3 regions of the Brevibacillus sp. FW301-21C12A genome follow, and region 2 is predicted to be linked to each of the others. Evidence: riboswitches for the same ligand, from Rfam matches in the RefSeq annotation. Region 2 holds a riboswitch; each other region holds the start of a gene.
What was found. A riboswitch is a leader RNA that binds a small molecule or an ion and turns the genes downstream of it on or off. The one in region 2 is predicted to bind S-adenosylmethionine.
Positions count from the first base shown of each region.

Region 1: it holds a riboswitch for S-adenosylmethionine, as region 2 does, so the genes downstream of both, AC3WQH_RS15465 (2,3-diketo-5-methylthiopentyl-1-phosphate enolase) here and AC3WQH_RS05010 (BMP family lipoprotein) in region 2, are expected to answer to the same signal.
Region 3: it holds a riboswitch for S-adenosylmethionine, as region 2 does, so the genes downstream of both, AC3WQH_RS03715 (homoserine dehydrogenase) here and AC3WQH_RS05010 (BMP family lipoprotein) in region 2, are expected to answer to the same signal.

Region 1 is NZ_JBYTBG010000024.1:34,106-41,389, forward strand. Features, by position in the region: gene AC3WQH_RS15455 (anti-sigma factor) at 1-172, opposite strand, end outside; gene AC3WQH_RS15460 (sigma-70 family RNA polymerase sigma factor) at 169-687, opposite strand; SAM riboswitch class I at 845-995, shown strand; gene AC3WQH_RS15465 (2,3-diketo-5-methylthiopentyl-1-phosphate enolase) at 1,115-2,329, shown strand; gene AC3WQH_RS15470 (2-hydroxy-3-keto-5-methylthiopentenyl-1-phosphate phosphatase) at 2,326-2,994, shown strand; gene AC3WQH_RS15475 (methylthioribulose 1-phosphate dehydratase) at 2,998-3,651, shown strand; gene AC3WQH_RS15480 (1,2-dihydroxy-3-keto-5-methylthiopentene dioxygenase) at 3,669-4,181, shown strand; gene AC3WQH_RS15485 (Ger(x)C family spore germination protein) at 4,260-5,384, opposite strand; gene AC3WQH_RS15490 (GerAB/ArcD/ProY family transporter) at 5,381-6,472, opposite strand; partial or broken gene AC3WQH_RS15495 (spore germination protein) at 6,469-7,284, opposite strand, start outside.
Region 2 is NZ_JBYTBG010000005.1:14,914-22,197, forward strand. Features, by position in the region: gene AC3WQH_RS05005 (methyl-accepting chemotaxis protein) at 1-1,287, shown strand, start outside; SAM riboswitch class I at 1,387-1,508, shown strand; gene AC3WQH_RS05010 (BMP family lipoprotein) at 1,703-2,731, shown strand; gene AC3WQH_RS05015 (ABC transporter ATP-binding protein) at 2,853-4,382, shown strand; gene AC3WQH_RS05020 (ABC transporter permease) at 4,357-5,427, shown strand; gene AC3WQH_RS05025 (ABC transporter permease) at 5,414-6,328, shown strand; gene AC3WQH_RS05030 (sulfite oxidase-like oxidoreductase) at 6,371-7,033, shown strand; gene AC3WQH_RS05035 (nucleoside phosphorylase) at 7,035-7,284, shown strand, end outside.
Region 3 is NZ_JBYTBG010000003.1:185,116-192,399, forward strand. Features, by position in the region: gene zwf (glucose-6-phosphate dehydrogenase) at 1-969, shown strand, start outside; gene AC3WQH_RS03700 (Gfo/Idh/MocA family protein) at 1,108-2,160, shown strand; gene AC3WQH_RS03705 (cyclase family protein) at 2,147-2,767, shown strand; gene AC3WQH_RS03710 (DinB family protein) at 2,984-3,499, shown strand; cobalamin riboswitch at 3,605-3,804, shown strand; SAM riboswitch class I at 4,270-4,377, shown strand; SAM riboswitch class I at 4,521-4,630, shown strand; gene AC3WQH_RS03715 (homoserine dehydrogenase) at 4,714-5,976, shown strand; gene AC3WQH_RS03720 (hypothetical protein) at 6,043-6,198, opposite strand; gene AC3WQH_RS03725 (CapA family protein) at 6,352-7,284, opposite strand, start outside.

The sequences.
Region 1 (7,284 bases), on a different contig from region 2:
GCTTGCCGTCTGTCCCTTGTTCTTCCCCGAGCAATAGCCGTTCCAGCCGCTTCCCGTACTCTTCGTCGTCTGCCAGTTCCTCGCCCAGCCGTTTCGCTTCCTCTCCCGTCAAATCCCCTCTCAGGTAAGCAAGCAGTTTTTGCTCGCGGTCATCCCCGTTTTGGTTCGTCATAGCCCTTCCTCCTTCCACAGTTGCCGCATCTTTTGCCGTCCCCGAAACAGGGAGCGCTTGACATCCGCCAGTTCGATTCCCAGCACCTCCGCCATTTCCGCGTAGGAAAACTGCATCGCCGACAGCAAAATCACCTGTCGCTGCTTTTCCGGCAGCCGCTCCAAACAGGCGGATGCAGCCTCCCACAACTCCTGGTTCACGAGCTGGTCAGCGGGATCGACGGCGGAAGCATCCAGTCGTTCCGGCACGCTCCCGACGTAATCGACTGGCCGCCGCTTCTGTTTGCGATGCCAGTCCACGAAGGCGTGGTAGGCCACCTTGAACAGCCACGGCCGCACTTTTTCCCCGCGATAGTCATCCAGGGAGGCATACGCGCGAAAAAAAGTCTCCTGCGTCAAGTCTTCCGCCTGCCTCCGATCGCGTGTGAGCCGGAAAAGATAGCGGTATATATCGTTTACGTGCAACTGGTACACGTCCTCCAAGCCTACTTTCCCAATGCCTCCACACCCTTTCATCCGATACCACGCACGCTGAGTAAAAAAGTTTCACTTGCTGCCTCCTTTTCCCTGTGAGCAGATGCACATTCTCGGAAAAACAAAGATTGACTAGCGGAACGAGAAGGCATATCATGGGTGTATCGCACACGGATAGATGGCGTGTGAACCACATAAACTCTTATCGCGAGCTGGCTGAGGGACTGGCCCTATGATGCCCGGCAACCGGCGCTATTTTTTTGCGTTCGACAAAAATAGCGAAACGGTGCTAATTCCAACGGATAAGAGTCGGAGCTGTTTGTTCCGGCTACTGACCCGAGAGATGAGAGGAGACGAGACGTTTTCATAGTCGACAACCGCCTCCCCGCTCAAGTGGGGAGGCTTTTTTGCATGATTACATGTTTCGAAACGACCACGACAGCTTTTCAAGCTGCCAAGGAGGACTAGCATGAGTGAGCAACGCATCCTCGTCACCTATTTGACACAAGCCAAAGACTTGAACAAAAAAGCCGCTGCCATCGCAGTCGGCATGACGGTCGGCTCCTGGACGGACTTGCCCGCTGCCAAGCAAGCGGAGCTGGCGCCGTACCTAGGCGAAGCCGTCAGCGCCACTCCGCTGGAAACATTGGAAAACGGGGATGTGCGCGGGCTGATTACCGTCAGCTACCCGACCCGCAACTTCACCAGCGACATTCCTTCGCTCTTGACCGGAATTTTCGGAAAGCTCTCGATGGACGGAAAAATCAAGCTGGTCGACATCGCTTTTCCCGACTCGTTCCTCCAGGCTTTTCCCGGACCGAAGTTCGGCATAGACGGACTGCGCGGACGACTGGACGCCCAAAACCGTCCGCTCCTGATGAGCATTTTCAAATCTTGCCTCGGCCTGCCGTTCGACGATCTGAAAACGCAATTTAAAGCACAGGCGCAGGGCGGCGTCGATTTGGTCAAAGATGACGAAATTTTCTTCGCGGACGACCGCGCACCGTTTTTTGAGCGCATCCAGGCGTTCAAACAGATCGCCCTGGAGACCGAAGCCGAGACAGGCAAGCCTGTCCTCTACGCCGCCAACCTGACCGGGCCGATCAACGAGCTGAACGAAAAGGCAAAACGCGCGGTCGAAGCGGGCGCCGACTGCCTGCTGTTCAACGTGCTGGCCTTCGGCTTCGATGCCCTGCACCGCCTGGCAGCCGATCCGGATGTCAACGTCCCGATCATGGCGCACCCGGCGCTCGCAGGCGCGTACTATCCGTCGCCTGACTACGGCATCGCCACGCCGCTTCTGCTCGGCACCTTGATGCGGATCGCCGGAGCAGACCTGGTGCTGTTCCCGTCTCCGTACGGCAACGTGGCGCTGGACAAGACAGAAGCGCTGCAACTCGCCCACAACTTGACGACGCCGCTGGAGGGCGTGCGCCGCTCGTTCCCGGTTCCGTCCGCAGGCATTCATCCCGGACTCGTGCCGCAGTTGTATCAGGACTTCGGTCTCGACCAAATCGTCAACGCGGGCGGCGGCATTCACGGCCACCCCGGCGGCGCGACGGCCGGAGCGAAAGCTTTTGTCGACGCAATCGCTGCCGTCACTGCCGGGCGCAGCCTGGAAGAAGCCGCTGCCGGATCGCCTGAGCTTGCCATCGCCCTGGAAAAGTGGGGTGGCGCACGATGAGCAAAAAGCTCGTGCTGTTCTGCGATTTCGACGGAACGATTACGGAAAAAGACAACATCGTCGCGATTGTGAAAAAGTTCGCTCCCCCCGAATGGGAAGCACTCACCAAACAAATTCTTTCGCAACAAATAAGCGTACAGGAAGGCGTCGGCAAGCTGTTTCAGTTGCTCCCTTCTTCCTTGCGCCAGGATATTGTAGACTACATCGTCCAGGAGGCTACGATTCGCCCCGGCTTCGCTGACTTCGTCCGCTTTTGCCGCGAGGAAGGCATCGAGCTTTTGATTACGAGCGGCGGCATCGACTTTTTCGTCCAGCCGATTCTCGCTCCGTTTGACCTTAGCGGTGTCCCGATCTACTGCAACGGCAGCGACTTCTCCGGCGAGAACATCACGATCACGTGGCCGCACTCCTGCGACGAGCACTGCACAAACGGCTGCGGCATGTGCAAGACGACCATCATTCGCCGCTACGACCCTGCCACTCACTATCGCGTCGTCATTGGCGATTCGATCACGGACCTGGCTGGCGCAAAGATCGCCGACTACGTCATCGCCCGCTCCTTCCTCGCCGAGAAGGCACAGGAGCTTGCGCTGCCGCACAGCACATTCGCGACCTTCCACGACGTGATTGGCACGCTGACCGAACTGAAACAGGAGGTTGTCTAATCCATGACCGCAACACTCGAACAACGTCTGGACGCTTTTCGCCGTCTGGACGACGCCAAGCTGACATTTGCCCGCCGGGACTGGTTTCCCGGTACCAGCGGCAATCTCTCGATCAAAATCCAGAACGAGCCGCTGCAATTTGCCGTAACCGCAAGCGGCAAAGACAAGACCAAGCTGTCGCCGGAAGACTACCTCGTAGTCGATCGAGATTCCCGCCCTGTAGACGCGACTTCGCTCAAGCCGTCCGCAGAGACGTTGATCCACGCCGTCGTCTATCAAAAGTTCCCGCAGGCAGGTGCCTGCTTCCACGTCCATACCGTTTGGAACAACCTCATCTCCGAGCTGTACTTCGGCCAGCGCGCCTTCTCCATCCAGGGGCAAGAGCTGATTAAAGGCTTGGGCATTTGGGAGGAAAACGCGCGTATCACTGTTCCGATTGTTGAGAACTTTGCCGATATTCCGACCCTGGCCGCCGCGATTGAAAAAGTCATCACCCCGGAAATTCCGGGCGTGCTCATCCGCAACCACGGCATTTACGCCTGGGGCGGCAACGACTTTGAAGCGAAGCGCCACCTGGAAGCATTTGAATTTCTGTTCGAGTACCACGCCCGCTGGCTGCAACTGCGCCAAGCCGTCGTGTCCACTACAACCAATTAACCAAGGAGGCAAACAAGATGGCACAAATTCGTTTCCACGACACTAACGAGTACATTTCCGCACCGGAGGAAGTCATTTCCTTCCTGGACAGCCAAGAGATCATTTACGAAAAATGGGGCGTAGACCGCCTCGATCCCAAGCACCGCGACAACTACAGCCCGACAGAGGAAGAAAAACAGGAGATTCTCGCCGCCTTCAAGCCGGAGATCGACGCGATCAGCGAGCGCCGCGGCTACCTGACTGCCGACATCATCGTCCTCTCTGACAAAACCCCTAACCTCGATGAGCTGCTCGTGAAATTCAAGAACGAGCATCATCACACCGACGACGAGTGCCGCTTCTGCGTAGACGGCCACGGCATTTTCGCGATCAAGGGCAAAGACGGGCGCTACTTCGACGTCGAGCTTGAGCCAGGCGACCTGATCTCCGTACCGCCGAACTTCCGCCACTACTTCACCTTGATGGACGACCGCAAAATCAAGGCAATCCGCCTGTTCGTCACTCCTGCAGGCTGGGAGGCTATCTACTGATACGTATCGCAAAAACAAACAAGCACCTTGGACCATAGCCTTGGCGACAAGGTGCTTTTCCTTTTTCCTGCTATTTACTCACTTAATGACGCCATCGCCTATAATCGACACCTCCGGCACAATACGGACATCGGCTCTGGCAAATGCCGCCGGCCAATCTTCCTGTACCTTTTTCCACTCCTCGTACTCATAGGCACGGGCGTACACGCCAAAGCCAAACGGGTCTGTTCCACTCTCCTGGCACTTTGTGACCAGATTTGCGAACTCTTTGCGCAGTTCCTCGCTAATCATTTGCTCCATTTTCCTGTAGTCTTGTTCCATGTCGAACAAAAACAGCCTTTCGGTGATGGAAATGCGAATTTTCATTTTTACGTCGAATTGAAACCGATTGTTACGGTAGCTTGTTTTCACGGAGCGATTGACGCCATTCACCAAAAAACTGAGCCGATCCCTCGCTATGTGATTGCTGCCACCGTTTACGGGAAGCGGAAGCGTCAAGGATGTCTCTCCCTGCTTTTGATTACGGAGCATCTGCAACAGCATCGTATCTCTTGGCTCGAGCAGCGCAGCGTACTTGCCGCCCTTGTTTAGCAGTGCCGTCCCCAATACTTTAACAGAGCGTCCTGAGTTGATTTCAGCGAGTAACGGTGTGCCTCCTTTTTCAAACATTTGTCGATGAAATTCCTGTAACCTTGTTGTTACTGTCAAATTCCTTTGGCTTGCCTTATCGAGCAGCCTGGTTAGGTGAAGCGGAAGCCGCGGCTTATCCGTCGGATTAAAATTGAACAGCTCCTTGACCGGCCCGTCGCAAACGATCACTCGCGCATTCACCGTAAATCGCGCATCGCGAAACATCACATCCATAATGGGAAACCAATCGGGATGTTCCAACAGTTTTTTCCCGATAACGAACACCTGTATTTTGCCTGATAACGAAAGGCCCGTCACCAGCCCGTCAAACCGTCCTCTTGCCTGACGGAGCGATTCTATCTTGACTCCGTACTCCTCTTCCTTATCCTTGGCTTCCTTGCTGAACACCGGACTCGATAAATAGACGAGAAGCTGATCTTTTTCATTCAGATCTATCCCTGTCATCAGGGTGATCGTCGCGTCTTCCAGATCAATCCGATCCACACACCCCGTCAGCAGGGAGACTACACACAAAATCAATAGAACGTGTACGTATCTTTTTATAACCTTCACTCCTTCACTGACCTACGCAGCAGCCAGATCGGCACAAAAGCCAGAACGGGCAGCGCGTATCCGAATAGCAAACCGCCAGTGCTCCACCACTGCTTCCATTTGAGTAAATCCATGAACGTAGGCGTATACAGCCAAAGCAGTAAAATAACCAACAGCAAAGCGATGCCTAAATGCTTGCGATGATCTGCTGCACCGAACAATTGACTTGACGAGAAGACTGAAAAATACAGATAAGGGAAGCTGGTTGTAGACAAGTAAAATAAATAGAAAGCGAGAAAGATAATATCCATTCGTTCCAAAAATCGATACTCAATCACCTTCCATAAATTCAATGTTGGCCACGTATATTGTAGAATTTCATCGGGGTTGAAAAACACGAAACTGAACAAGGTGATATTCATAAAAATCAGCATGGACAACGTATTGGCCACAACGATACCAAGGACTGCATACTGCTTTTTCTGCAAAAAAGGATAGAGAAAAAAAGCCAGTTCAAATCCTAAAAAAGACAGAACCGTTGATTTTGTTGCCACCAGAATCGGCCACCACCCTTCCTTGAAAATAGGGAGCAAATAAAGCCAGTTCGTTTTCGGCAAGACAGTGACCAAGACGATCGGCATCCACAGCGTCAGATAAAAGATCAGCTCGGCATACCGTCCAAGCACCCGCAAGCCGCCTTGGAGAACCATATAAGCCGGAATGGCCAGCAAAATAACTACCATGTAAATCGGTGTCTGACTAAGAATCCACGTATTGACGATGGCCGCAGTGTTGGCCATGACAGTGAAAGAGGCAAAACCGCAATAGACGGCGATTCCTGCAACACAGACTTTCCCCAGCCATTTACCCAAAAACAACGGCTGCAGATCCACAATCGTTTTGCCGGGATAGCGCTTCATGATGCCGATGATGACCAGGCTGACCGCCATAGCCGCGAACCAACCAATCAAAATTGAGAGCCATCCGTCCGTCCCTGCCACCTCGGCCAGCTCTCGCGGCATGGACAACACCCCGATCCCTACCTGCGCACCGTGAATCAAATAAATGTACTGGAAGACCGTCAGTTCATTGAAGGCATATTTTTTCATTCGCCATCTCCCCTTGGACGATTATCTCCCTGCCTTCTCGCTTGAATGGCCCTCGTACTGACTGGCCGATCCCGCATCGTCCAAAACGGCAAGCGGACAAAGAAATCTTTCCAGTCGCTGAAACGAGCGGGCGCGAGCGGACTTCCGTAGGGAACGCCAAGCGATTCCAACTGGATCAGATGGGCAATGAGGCCCATCAGCCCGACGATAATCCCGACGATACCGAACAAAGCAGCCAGCACCATCATGAGAAACCGGAGCAGTCTAACCGCAGACCCCATATCGTAATTCGGGATGATAAAGGAGGAGATCGCTGTAAACGCGACCACAATCACCATGATGTTGCTGACAATCCCCGCCTGAACTACTGCCTGTCCAATGACGATCCCCCCCACGATGCCTACCGTCTGTCCGATGGGCGTTGGCAGCCTGACCCCTGCTTCCCGCAGCATTTCCATAGTCAGCTCCATAAGCATCGCTTCGAGTAAAGGCGGAAAAGGCACTCTCTCTCGACTCTCCGACCGATAAAATCAAGTCGAGCGGAATCACCTCGTAGTTAAACGAGATCAGGGCGATGTAGAGAGCCGGAAGAAAGGTCGCGATGATAAAAGCCAGCCCCCGCAACAGACGAATAAACGACGAAACAAGCCAGCGCGTGCTGTAATCGTCCCCGTTTTGAAAAAAGGAGGAAAAGGTGGCAGGGCCAATCAAGACGCTGGGAGAACGGTCTACCACGACGGCGATCTTGCCTTGCAAAATGTGCGAGGCCACCGAATCGGGCCGCTCCGTCATCATCAACTGCGGAAAAGGGG
Region 2 (7,284 bases):
GTCATTCGTTATCTGGTAGCGATCGGACTTATGTTTTACGCGATTTCGTTCGATCATTTCACGACGTATCCAGAAGTTACGTTTCTCGCTTTTGTGGTCATGGGTTTTCTCGCGGCTTACCTGGATTGGAAGCTCGTAGTGACAGCCGGAATTGCGCAAATCATCGTGACGCTGGTCGGATTTTACACAGGATCGTACGAGATTTTCAGCGGCGATTTCACCGAGCTGAATCTGGTGCTACGCATCATGGCGATTCTGATGATGATGGGAGCGGTGACGTACCTCTGTCTGGCGGGACAAGCGTCCTTGCAGAAGGCAAACATCGCCCGCCAGGAAGCGGAAGAAAAAGAGCGTCGCCTGGGAGAGATGCTCGTCCATATCCAACAGATGACCGAGCAGATCGACCGTACGACAGAGCACGTACACGAGCATGCCGAAGGAACGAAACGCAATACGGATGAAATGATGATCGCCTTCAAGGAAGTGGCGACGGGCATGGAGTCGCAGGCGAACTCGACAGTGAAGATCGAGGAAGAGGTGCAGTCGATCGACCAGGAGATCGTGGCGGTCACCACGCAGACGAACGCGATGAAGAGCGAGTCCGACCAGAACAACCGCCGCCTGAAAGAAAGCGTCGACATGATGAAAGAGCTGTCGCAGCAAATGGAACAGATCGTTTCTGCCGTCAACGTGGCAGCGTCGACGATTCACCAGCTCAACCGCCAGGCCAATCGGGTCGAGGAAATCGTAGGAGCCATCAACCAGATTGCGACGCAAACGAACCTGCTTGCGCTCAACGCCGCCATCGAGTCGGCGCGTGCAGGCGAGCACGGCCGCGGCTTCGCCGTGGTGGCAGACGAGGTGCGCAAGCTGGCGGAGCAGAGCGCAACCGCTACACAGGAAATTACCGAGATTCTCAAATCGCTCCATCAGGAAAGCGAGAACGCTGTACAGCAGATCAGCAACGGGGAAGCTTCGGTGGCAAAAGGCCAGGAGCTGGCTGTGAAAACAGTGGCGTCGATCGAGGCGGTGCGCTCCGGCATGATGGCCTTCCTGCAGGCAGCGGAGCAGGTCGGCTCCAGCATGAACCGGGTAAAAATGCGCTCGGGCGAAGTGGCGATGGAAATGTCGACCATTACCGCTGTCACCGAGCAGTCGGTCGCCAATCTGGAGGAGCTTTTCGCCACAGCGGAAAACCAGCATCAAAAGGTGCGGGAAATTACCGAAGAGCTGGGGGAGCTGAACAATCTGTCGCATCGGCTGCAGGAAACGTTTCACAGACAATAGGCGCCAAAGTGTAAAATTGGCGAGAACAGTCTGAAAAAACAATTGCTTTTTCAGTTTGTTCTGCTAGAATGAATGCATTGTAACTTGATAGTTTTTATCTCCTTATCGAGAGCGGCGGAGGGACTGGCCCGATGAAGCCCGGCAACCACTGGACATGCGTGACATGGACAGAAAGGTGCCAATTCCTGCAAAACCTGTACCGGGGTTTTGACAGATGAGGAAGAGGACGGCTTCGGACGCAAACTCTTCCTTCGGGAAGAGTTTTTTTGTTGTCAGGAGGGGTAATACACGAACGATAAAATATTTTTATTGCAAAATATTCGTGTTTAATATTGATTTTTTCGGAAAAAAGCCGTACATTACGTAGTAGGATACAGAAAAAACGTAGAACGTTCGGATGGGAGCGGAAGACACCATGAAGAAGTTGTTGTTAGCATTCACCACTTTTGCTGTTTTGGCTGCGGGCTGTTCGGCTGGCGGAAATGCGCCTGCTGACAAGCCAAAGGAAGAAGCGGCAGGGCAAGAAGGCGCGGCGAAGAAGCGCATTGCGCTGATTTTGCCGGAAAAAATCGGGGTAAACCCGTTCTTCCAGCAAATGGACGAAGGCGCGAAAAAAGCAGGACAGGAATTTGGCGCAGAAGTAAAAAGCATCGAGTCTACTGACCACGGCGCCATCGAAGAAAATTTGCGCGTTGCGGTAGCGGAAAACTACGATCTGATTATCACTTCTTCTTTTGAAGCGGAAGACGCGCTGAAAAAAGTGGCAGCCGAAAATCCTGACCGCAACTTCGCGATTATTGATACCGTAGTAGATTTGCCAAACGTGCGCAGCGTTACCTTCCGCGAGCAGGAAGCGGCTTACCTGATGGGCGCTGCGGCAGGTCTTGCCACGAAGACAAACAAGGTCGGCATGGTTGTCGCCATGGATATTCCGCTGTTGAAAAAATGGACAGGCGGCTTCCAGGAAGGCTTGAAAGCAACCAATCCAAACGCGGAGTTCCTGGTGAACTACGTAGGAAGCTTCTCTGACCCGGCAAAAGCGAAGGAGCTGGCGCTGCTGCAAGCATCCAAAGGCGCCGACTTCATCAACGGAGCGGCAGCAGTAGGCGACCTCGGCGTGTTCGAGGCCGCGAAGGAAAAAGGCTTCTATACATCGGGACAGGACGTTGACCGCACCACGATCGACCCTGAGCACATCGTGTTGTCCCAGCTCAAAGGGACAGATGCCGCTGCGTATGAAACCGTGAAGTCGTTCGTAGAAGGCTCGTTCAAGCCGGGCGTTGTCACTTACGGCCTGAAAGAAAAAGGCGTAGGCGTAACGTATGTGACGCACGAGAGCCAGACGCCTCTGAACGCTTTTATTGGCCAGGAAGTCGTGGACAAAGTAAAAGCGATCAGCGAGGAGATCATCGCTGGTACCCGCAAAGTGCCAGACTCGTTTTAACAGCTAGCGCACAGTGCATGATTGTGACCGACTACAACTGTGTAGTCGGTCTTCCTTATATGCAAGGCAAGGAGCAGAGGCAAGGAAGAGAAAGGCTAGGCGCAAAGAAGGAGGAGCAAGGATGACCGATCGTTTGGAAATGCGGGCCATGACCAAGAAATACGGAGATTTTATTGCAAACGACAAGGTCTCGTTTTCGCTTGCTGCGGGAGAAGTCCACGCCATCGTCGGGGAAAACGGCGCGGGCAAGACGACGCTGATGAGGATGCTGTACGGCATGGAGCAGCCTACGTCCGGCGAGATCGTGCTAGGCGGCAAGCCTGTCGCTTTTCGCGGGCCGCAGGACGCCATTCGCAGCGGGATCGGGATGGTGCACCAGCACTTCATGCTGTTTGGCGAGTTTAGCGTGGCGGAAAATATCGTGATCGGCTACGAGCCGCAGCAGGCCGGATTTTTCCGCCGGAAGGACGCCGTGGAAAAGGTCCGCGCACTAAGCGAGCAGTACCGGATTCCGATAGATGCACAGGCTAGAGTGTCCAACTGCTCCATCGGCGAGCAGCAGCGTGTGGAAATTCTCAAGGTGCTGTACCAGGGAGCGGACATCATCGTGCTGGACGAGCCGACTGCCGTGCTGACGCCGCTTGAAGTTCGCGAGCTGTTGCAGACGATCCGCAATCTGGCGGAGAGCGGGAAGAGCGTCATTTTGATTACGCACAAGCTGCAGGAAGTGATGGAGGTCGCAGATCGGATCACGGTGTTGCGCGGCGGCAAGGTGACGGGCACGGTAGCGCGCGACGAGACGAATGTGGACGATCTGGCCCGGCTGATGGTCGGACGCGAGCTGCGGGAGCTGAGCGAGCGCGTCGATCTGGAGCGGGGGCCGCTTTTGCAGGTGGAGAACTTGACGGTTCGGGAAAAGCAGACGTTGCTCGACCGGGTCAGCTTTACCGTGCATCACGGGGAAATCGTCGGCATCGCGGGCGTATCGGGCAACGGCCAGTCCGAACTGCTGCAAGCGATCAGCGGCTTGCGGACGGCACAGGAGGGAACGATTCGGCTGGGCGGCAAGGACGTCACCAACCAGACTGTCGCGACGATTCGCGAGGCGGGCTTGGCGCACATCCCGGAAGATCGCTACTTGTGGGGGACGGCCAAGCTGGAGAGCGTCGAGGAAAACGCGCTGATGGGCTATCAGCGAAAGCCTGCGTTCAATCGGCGCGGCGTCGTGCGGCGCGAAGCTTTTCGCCAGGTCGTCAGAGGCTGGGTAGAAAAGTTCGCGATCAAGACAGGCTCCAGACAGCTTCAGGAGCTGGCCGGGAATTTGTCGGGCGGAAATCTGCAAAAGCTGATCGTGGCGCGCGAGCTGGGACATGAGACTCCGTTTTTGATCGCGGCAGAGCCGACCCGGGGTGTCGATATCGGCGCGATGGAGTACATCCATCAGGCGCTGATCGACAAGCGCAACGCAGGCGACGGAATTTTGCTGGTTTCGTCCGAGCTGTCGGAAATTTTGGCGCTGTCCGACCGCATATTGGTGATGTACAAAGGGCGGATCGCCGGAGAGCTTTCGCGCAAAGAGGCAACCGAGGAAAAAATCAGCGTGTTAATGGCGGGAGGAAGCGTTCATGGCAGCAATCAAAGAGCTGGGTAAATCACTGGTTCAGCCGCTTTTGGCGGTTGTCATCGGGCTGTTGATCGGGGCGCTCGTCATCGCTTCGGTAGGGGAATCTATCCTGGGCACGTATCAGGAAATGTGGAAAGGGGCCTTCGGCAGCTTCTACTTCTTCACCTCTACCTTGGCGAGAGCGACGCCGATCATGCTGATCGCCTTGGGGCTGTCGCTTGCTTTTCGGGCGGGAGTGTTCAACCTGGGGGCAGAAGGACAGATGGTGCTCGGGGCGATCAGCGCTACGCTCGTGGCGATCTATTTGCCCGCACCGGGAGTCGTGAAGCTGGTGGCGGCGATTCTCACGGGGATGGCGGCAGGCGGTTTGTGGGCGCTGCTGCCGGGCTTTATGGAGGCGAGATTCCGCATACCGCTGCTCATCTCCACCTTGCTGTTCAACTATATCGCCGTTCTGTTCGCAAGCTACCTCGTAACCGAGCCGTTTCGCGACCGCAGCGGTTCGGCGGCGCTGGCGCAGACGGTCATGCTCGATAAAAGCGTCTGGTTGCCCAAGTTGTTTGCGGGGATGAGCGTGCACGCGGGCTTTTTGTTTGCCATCGTCGGTGCCGCGATCCTGTTTTGGGTGATTCGCTTTACGCCGTTTGGCTATGAAGTGAAAATGCTCGGACAAAACCCGCTGTTTGCCCAGTACGGGGGGATCAACGGCATTCGCGTCATGCTGACGGGCATGTTTGCGAGCGGCGGATTGGCCGGCCTGGCCGGAACGGTCGAGGTGCTGGGGGCGCACTATCGTTTTGTCGACGGCGCTTTGACGGTGCCGAACTTCGCCTGGACAGGGCTGATGGCAACGCTTTTGGCGAACTCCCATCCGGTGGGTGTCGTGTTTACCTCGATTCTGCTGGCTGCATTCCAGACGGGAGCGATGGGCGTGGAGCGCAACACAGAGGTACCGCTGGAGCTGGCCAGTGTGATTTCAGCCGTGCTGATCCTGTTTATCTCGGCTAAATTCAGCTACGACTGGTGGAAAAAGCGGAAAGCAAAAGGGGGAGAATCTCATGGAACTGCTTGATTGGTCCCTCGTCAGTTCTACCATTCGGATGGTGACGCCGATTTTGCTCGCGGCATTGGGGGGAGCGCTGTGCGCGCGGGTTGGCATTTTTAATGTAGGGCTGGAAGGCATGGTGCTCGTTGGCGCCTTTTCCGCCATCGTCGGCAATCACTTTACCGGGAATCTGTTCCTCGCGATCTTGATCGCGGCGCTGACGAGCGTTCTTTTTTCCCTGCTGTTTGCCTATATGACGATCAAGCTGAAAGCAAACGAGATCGTCGTCGGGGTGGCGATCAATTTCCTCGCGCTCGGTTTGACGACGTTTGCGTTGCGGGCGATTTTTGGCGTCAAGGGAGCTTTTTACGATAAAGACATGGCAGGCTTGCCGAAGTGGGACATTCCGGGGCTACAGCACATTCCGGTCGTGGGCGAGGTCGTATCGGGGCATTCGCCGCTCGTCTACCTCGCGTTTGTGGCCGCGATTGCGCTCTATTTGTTCTTTTACAAGACGGTTACCGGCTTCCGGGTTCTCGCCGTCGGTTCCAATCCGGTGGCTGCCCGCAGCCTTGGGTTGAAGGTAGCAGGCTTGCAGGTGCTCGCGATCGTCATGTGCGGCGCTTTGTGCGGGATTGCCGGAGCGCAGCTTTCTTTGGGGCAAGTGACGATGTTTTCGGAAGGGATGACCGCGGGTCGCGGCTTTATCGCCCTGGTCGCGATGATGATGGGGCAGTCTCACCCGCTGGGAATTTTGGCGTCGAGCTTTCTGTTCGGCTTGATGGATGCGCTGAGCATTCGTCTGCAAGGCTTCTCGCTTCCGACGCAGTTTACCTCGATGCTGCCGTATTTGCTCACGGTGGTGGCGATGTTCTTCCTGAAGGATCGGATGCAAGCCGGAAGCAATAACCAGCAGAGCACCCGGTAACAAAAGAGGGCGCAGTCAGCAAAGACCAAGGGGGTACGCAACATGAACAAGGCAGATCGGATCAAACGGATGAAGGTGCCGGCGGTCGACCCGGCATTGGCCAAACGGCTTCCGCCAGGGCAAGTATTGACAGAGCGCTTTCCTATTTTGCACGAGGGCGAAGTGCCCACCTACGACATGAAGGACTGGACGCTGCGCGTGTTTGGCGAGGTCGACCGGGAAGTTACGCTCAACTACGAACAGCTCATGGCGCTGCCGCAGGTGACGGTGAAAAGCGACATTCACTGCGTGACGCGCTGGTCGCGGTTTGACAATGCATTTACAGGCGTGCGCTTCCGCGATTTTTTGCAGGCAATCGGTGTCGTGCCCGCCGCGTCCTACGTCATGCTGCACGGCGATCACGATTACACGGCGAATGTGCCGCTGGCCGACCTGATGCGCGACGATGTGCTGTTGGCCCATTCCTTTGACGGGGAGCCGCTGACGGACAAGCACGGCTGGCCGCTGCGCCTGGTCGTCCCGCACCTGTATTTCTGGAAAAGCGTGAAGTGGCTGCGCGGCATTGAGTTTATGCGCGAAAACAAGCCCGGCTTCTGGGAGCAAAACGGCTTTCACCTGATCGCAGACCCGTTCCGCGAAGAGCGGTTTTCCGGCGAAGCGTTGCCGATCCCGGAAGACGAATGGGAGAAAAAGGAGTTTGATTGAGATGCTGACCAATCTGAAAGTAGACCCGGAACAACTGCCAAAACGCGCTATCGTCTGCGGCGATCCGAAACGCGCTGCCTTGATCGCCTCCAAGCTGGAAAACACGCGGCAAATTGGGGAAAATCGCGAGTACCACAGCTATGCCGGAAGCTGGAGGGGCACGGAGGTAGCGGTAGTCAGCCACGGCGTCGGTTCGCCTGGAGCGGCTGTATGCTTTGAAGAACTGGCGAAGGGTGGCGTACAGGTCATCA
Region 3 (7,284 bases), on a different contig from region 2:
ATCGATCATTATTTGGGCAAGGCCATGGTGCAAAATCTGGAGGCGCTGGAGTTCGCCAACCCTGTGTTTGCCGCGCTGTGGAACAATCGGCACATCGCAAACGTGCAGATTACAGCCAGCGAGACGGTCGGAGTGGAAGAAAGGGCAGGCTTTTACGAGCAGGCCGGAGCACTCCGCGACATGGTGCAAAACCACATGCTGCAAATGCTGATGATGGTCGCCATGCACATCCCCAAGCGGATTACGGCAACCGATATTCGGGCACAAAAGCGCAAGGTGATGGAGGCAGTGCGGCCGCTGAAAATAGAAGAGGTGGCGCAAAACGTCGTGCGCGCCCAGTACAGTGCCGGGCAAATCGGGGAGACGCCTGTTGTTGGCTACCGGGACGAGCCGGGGGTATCGCCTGCGTCCATGACGGAAACGTATATCGCAGCGCGCGTTTGGATCGACGACCCGTTTTGGAGCGGTGTGCCTTTTTACATTCGCACAGGAAAGCGGCTGAAGGAAAAAGCGACCCGCATCGTCATCGAATTCAAAAACCCTTTGGAGCGGCTGTACCGGGAGCAGCAAGAAAAGACATTGCCCAACCTGCTCATCATCAACGTCCATCCCGAAGAAGGAATCGCCTTGCAGTTGAATAGTAAGAATCCGGCCAATAGCGGAAAAATTGAGCCTGTCACGGTTGACTTCAGCGCAGGCCACCAGGACGTGCCAGAGGCGTACGAACGACTGCTGTTCGATGCGCTGCGCGGCGATTCCACTTACTTCGCCCACTGGAACGAAGTGCGGCTGTCGTGGAAATGGGTGGAGCCGATCCTTGCCGCCTTCGAACGCAATCTCGTTCCGCTCGTCTCGTATGAGGCAGGTTCACACGGTCCGGAGGCCGCGCGTGATTTGCTTCGGGAAGAAGGATTTTCCTGGTGGCTAGATCATGTAGAAGAACGTGAGCTGGAGCCAGTGCATCGGTAGTGTGTGCAGAGGGAGTGTCGGGCGCACGAGCGAAAAGGCTACGTGCCCAACCCGGCCCCTTCGACCAGCCAGCGAAAAACTGCCTGCAAATCCCACGACTTTCGGCCAATCAGCCCAAAAACAAGGGGGAAGCGATTCATGCGATTTGGCGTAATCGGTACCAACTGGATTACAGAAGAGTTCATCCAGGCAGGCCATACGGTAGAGGGCTTTTCCCTGCAAGCTGTTTGCTCGCGAACGCTCGAGCGCGCCAAGGAATTTGCGGCCAAGTTCGCGGCTCCTTTTTTCTACACGAATCCCGCAGAGATGGCGGCGAGCGGACAAATCGACGCCGTCTACATTGCCAGCCCCAATTGCTTTCATGCCGAGCAGGCCATCCTGTGCATGAGCTTGGGGCTGCACGTCTTGTGCGAAAAGCCGCTCGCCTCGAATGCGGACGAAGTAGAGGCGATGCTTGCGGCGGCGAAAAAGCATGATGTTCTGCTCATGGAAGCGGTCAAATCGACCCTCGTGCCGAACTTTTTTACGATTCAGGACCATTTGCCCAAGCTGGGGAAAATTCGCCGCTTCATCGCCAGCAATTGCCAGTATTCCTCCCGCTACGATGCGTATCGCGCGGGCGAGGTGCTGCGGGCTTTTGACCCGGCTTACTCCAACGGAGCCTTGATGGATATCGGGATTTACTGTCTCTATCCGGCAATCGTTCTGTTTGGCAAGCCGGAGCAGGTCAAGGCAGAAGGAGTTGTGCTGGCGTCAGGGGTAGACGGAGAAGGCAGCATTCTTTTGAAGTACGAAGAGATGGACGCCATCCTCAGCTTTTCCAAGATTACCACCTCCTATCAGCCAGCGGAAATCCAGGGGGAGGACGCCACGATGGTGATCGATAAAATCAATCACCTGACGCGCATCGAGATTCGCTACCGAGACGGCAGGATCGAGGATGTGACCAGGCCCCAGACGTCGAAGGCGATGCACTACGAAATCAGGGAGTTTATCCGGCTGGCTTCGGCGGGCGCCAGAGAGTCGGCGACCAATTCACATGCAGCCTCCCGATTGACGATGGAAGTCATGGACGAAGCGAGAAGGCAAATCGGCGTCGTCTTCCCGGCCGATTTGCGGCGCGGAAGCAAGCATCCGGAGACAGGGAAGAACGAACAAAACAGGGAGGCGAAACGCGATGAAAATGTTTGATGTGACCGCACCTATTTTTGAAGGGATGACGGTGTACAAAAACAAGCCGGAAAAGCAGCCGAAGATTTTGTCTGCAACAAACGGCTACGTGACCGAGTCGAGAATCGACATGGATGTGCATTCTGGCACACATGTGGACGCGCCGCTGCACATGGTGAAGGACGGGGAGACGTTTGAAAGCATTTCGCTGGAAAAGCTGGTAGGAAACTGCCGCGTACTCGACCTGACGCATGTGGAAGACAAGATCGGGCGAGCCGAGCTGGAAGGTTACGACATTGCGTCGGGAGAGTTTGTCCTGTTTCAAACGAAAAATTCGTGGGAGGATGCTTTTTCGTTCGAGTTCGTCTATTTGGCACAAGACGGCGCAGCGTATTTGGCGGAAAAAGGCGTGCGCGGTGTCGGCACGGATGCATTGGGGATTGAGCGCAGCCAGGAAGGACACCCAACCCACAAAACGTTGTTTGGCGCAGGCGTGATCGTGATTGAGGGCTTGCGGCTTCGCGAGGTGCCCGCAGGAAAATACTTCATGGTTGCTGCCCCGTTAAAGCTGGTCGGCACAGACGCTGCTCCGGCAAGGGTGCTGTTGTTTGAGGGCTGGCAGGGATGAAGGTAAATAAAGCGTTCGCAGGGGGGAGCTGCGGGTTCGGGTACGGGTTCGGGCACGGATACGTATGCCCAACTGCTTTGCGCGACAGAGGGTCTGGCTTGCTATCCCTTTAAAACGGCCGTGATGTTACCACAGAGCATCTGAAAACCGGATGCTCCAAGAAAAGGCCAGACAGCAAAGGAATGACCGTTCCCAAAATCAAAGGAGGCGAAAAGCATGCCAAGTCGACCAAATCGCGAGGAATACGGGGAGTATTTTGCCTACTATGTCGAGCAAGTGCCAGAAGGCGAGTTGACAGCCGTACTGGCGAAGCAACTGGCGCAGACCGTCGAGATGTATGCCGGGCTTACCGAGGCGCAAGCGGAGTATCGCTACGCGCCGGGCAAATGGACCGTAAAAGAAGTGTTGGGGCATCTGATCGATACGGAGCGGATTATGAGCTACCGCTTGCTGCGAATTGCCCGGGGAGATCAGACACCGCTCGTCGGATTTGACGAAAATGCGTATGTTGCGCAAGCTTTTTTTCAGAAACGCGACCTGGCCGATTTGCTCGAAGAATATCAGGCTGTTCGGCAGTCGACGCGCGCTCTGTTGCGGGGAGTGGCAGAGGAGGCGTGGACGCGAACAGGGACGGCCAACGGCAACAAACTGTCCGCACGCACTTTGGCCTATGTCATTGCCGGGCATGAGGCCCATCACTGTCGCATATTGCGGGAAAGGTATTCACTGTAGACGGTATGCAAAAGCGAACCGCGTTGATTTGATTCGTCCCTTTCGCTTGTTTATTCTACCATTTTTCAGGAAAAGTAGAATAGAATGGTAGTAACGATTTGCAAAATTGCATACGGGGGAACAGGTTCCTTGCGGCGATTCGCTGCTAAGGATAATAGGGAAGCTCGGTGCAAATCCGACACGGTCCCGCCACTGTAAGAGGGGAGTTTCGCGCACACAGGCCACTTGTCCAGCCGCTGGACAGGGAAGGCAGCGCCAGACGATGATCCCGAAGTCAGGAGACCTGCCTGTTTCAACAACACTGATGGACCTACGGGAGATAGGGAGGTGTTAGAGGACTCGCCATACTGGCAAACGGACAAGGATGTCTATTGCTTGCCTGCGCATTTTCTAACGATCGGATCTTTTTTCGATCAGTAGAAAATGCGTTTTTTGTTTTGGGGAGAGGAAATCGGCGCTGATTGACCGTGAGCAACTTAAAGGAGGGGGCAGCATGGTTCAGCTTTTCATCTGTCAATGGTGCGGTTATGTCGAAGAACGAGAGCTGTCGGGGGAAAGCGAGGAAGGGCTGGTCCGTTGCGTTTGCTGCAGTACGGAGGAAGTCGAAAGCGTTTTTGCCAGGTGAAGGCGACCGTACATTCGGAACGGTTGTCCCGTTTTTGGCCGTATCTGAACCGTTTCTGACCGCATCTAGCCTGGTTAAAAACGAAAAAGAATTTTGTTGACGAATGCTTTGGAATTTCTTAGAATAGGCTCAACAGCAAACAAAGTTCTTATCCAGAGAGGTGGAGGGTCTGGCCCGATGAAGCCCGGCAACCGTTGCGTAGTGCGACAAGGTGCCAATTCCTGCGGGGCGTTTTCGTTCCGAAAGATAAGAAGCGGGTACATCGTAGCAGTTATGACGAACCTTCTTCTTAGCGAAGAAGGTTTTTTGATGTTTCCGCTCAACAAAGGCTTTCTTTTCCAATAAGCTTTTCGCTTGGCCGCTTTCTCGACGAGAAAGAGCAAAAATTCATAGTTTTCTTTATCCAGAGAGGCGGAGGGACTGGCCCGATGAAGCCCGGCAACCGTCACACAGCTTGTGACAAGGTGCCAATTCCTGCAGGGCGGAAGCGTCCTGGGAGATAAGGAGAAGGATTTCGTTGATGCCAAAACCTTCTTCTTAGCGGGAAGGTTTTTTCTTTTTACGAAAATATTGCTATGAGGTGGTAGAAATGAGCGCAGGTGTAGTCAAGGTAGGGCTGCTTGGATTGGGAACAGTAGGGGGCGGCGTCATCAAGACGATTCGTTCGCAGCAGGAGAAGCTGGCTGCGAGATTGGGCAAGCGAATCGAAATTGTCAAAGCATTGGTCCGCGATTCGGAAAAAGAACGGGCCGTTCAGGTAGATCCCGCGCTTTTGACCACGGATTTTGAGGACGTGTTGAAAAGCGATGTGGACATTGTCGTCGAGGTGATGGGGGGCGTCGAGCCGACGTATGACTACGTCCGTGCCTTGATCGAAAAAGGCTGCCACGTGGTGACGGCGAACAAGGAGCTGCTTGCCAAACGCGGCACAGAGTTGGTCGATCTGGCAAACCGGCATCAGGTCCATCTGGCCTATGAGGCGAGCGTGGCAGGCGGCATCCCGATTTTGAGCGTGCTGCGACAGTTTTTGCGCACGAACGATATTCAAGGAGTGCGCGGCATTCTCAACGGTACGACGAACTTCATCCTGACGAAAATGGAAGCGGAGCAGCTTCCCTATCAGGAAGTGTTGAAGCAAGCGCAGGAGCTGGGGTATGCGGAAGCCGATCCGCGCTCTGACGTGGAAGGATTCGACGCGATGTACAAACTGTACATTCTCGCGCAGCTTGTGTACGGAGAATCGCTGCCGCTTGCAAATGTCGTGCGCAAAGGGATTGCCGATTTGTCTCCTGGTCACATCCGTATCGCAAACGAGCTGGGCTACCGGATCAAGCTGATTGCCCAGGCGCACAAAACAGAGCAAGGAATCCGGCTCTCGGTTCAGCCGACCATGCTGCCTGTCGCTCATCCGCTGGCGCAAATTCAGGATGCTTTCAACGCTGTTCAGCTTTCCGGAAACATCGTAGGCGATCTGCTGTTTACGGGCAGAGGCGCAGGCGAGCTGCCGACGGCAAGCGCCGTTGTCGAGGATTTGGCTTATTTGTTGACGCAGCCGTTTACCCCGCATCCGGCCTGGAAGGAAAAAACGGCCGAAGCGCAGCCGGGTCAATGGCAGGACGAGCGCGTGCTGTGTTATCTCGAAGGCTCGTGTCTCGCTGCGACGCCTGATCGCGTCCTGCATTTCTTGCGCGAGGCGGGCGTGACGGTGACGAAGCTGAAAGTCCAATTCGATCTGGGCGGAGTATTGCGCGCGGGGTTGATCGTAACAGGGATTCGCGAAGAGCACGAGGAAGTGCTGAAAAGCGATTTTGGCCTGTCCGTCCGCTGCTTCCCGCTGCTGGAAACGGCATAACCCGAAAAAGCGGCGCAAAAGAAAAAACGGGCAGGCAGCAAGGACGAATGCCAGATGGATGGCGTCCTACTGCCTGCCGTTTTTGTCCGAATGCTTGGGGGGATCAGGGGCGGAGCCGTTTTGCTGGTTTCCCGGGAAGACGGCTTTTTCCCATTTGGTCATGAAATAGCCCGAGAGCAGAAAAACGCCAATGGCTGCTACGGTAATGATGGCTCCTGTCATGCTCTCCCTCCTTTTGCTCGTAAAAGCGGTCTTGCTATGGTTTACGAATAAGGCTTGGAGAGGTTTCAGCCAAAAGAACAGGGATGCGCCCGTTTTTTCATGAGCGGCTTCCGGCTGAAGTGGCGAATAGGACGGGGGTTATACTATGCCATGCTAACTTCCCCGCACGCGGCCCTCTGCGTCAATCTGGACGTTTTCCGAGAGCGATTCGATTCGCTTGCGCAAAGCGGCTCCATCTGTGGCGTTCATCGGCACGGCTTGTCCCAGTTCGGCGTGGAACGGAAGCATTGTCAGGTCGCAGGCGGCGTTTTTCGTACAGCTTGCTTGCAGCACCATCGTTTCCCACGTTTTCGGCTCGGTCGAGCGCGTGAAAATGAAGTTGCCCAGGCTGTAGGCGATCCATTTGCCGCGATACTGCTCAAAGCCTTGCAGCACGTGCGGATGGCCGCCGACGATCAGGTCAGCGCCTGCGTCGATGTACGCCTTGGCGAGTTCTTTTTGATGATCGACGGGAAAGTCTTCGCGCTCTTTGCCCCAATGGGCGATCACGACGACGAGATCAGCCTGTGCTTTCGCCTGCTCGATGGCTTGGACGGCCAAGGCGGGGTCGTAGGTTCCCGCCAGTCCCGGCCCGTTTTTTTGCGCGAACCAGCTCACTTCCGGTATGACCCGGCTGAATCCGAGCACGGCGAGCCTGATGCCGTTTTTCTCCACAAAAACAGGCGCGAAGGCGCGGGTGGCATCGACTCCGCCCCCGACATAGGCGATCCGGTGTTCCTCCAGCGCGGCGAACGTATCGAGCAAGCCGTCTACGCCCTGATCCATCGAGTGGTTGTTCGCCAGATTGACCGCGTCGATTCCGGCGGCCTGCATGGCGGGCGCAGCCAAAGGGGACGACTTGTAGACGTACGCTTTGTTGTCGGCGGGAGTCCCTCTCGTCGTAAGCGGCGTCTCCAGGTTGGCGATGGTGTAGTCATCCTGCAAAAAAAGCGAGCGCACATGCGTGAACGGGTAGTCGTAGCCTTTTTCTAGCAAAACGTTTTCCACATTTCCTGCCATCATGACGTCCCCGACAAAGCTGAGCCG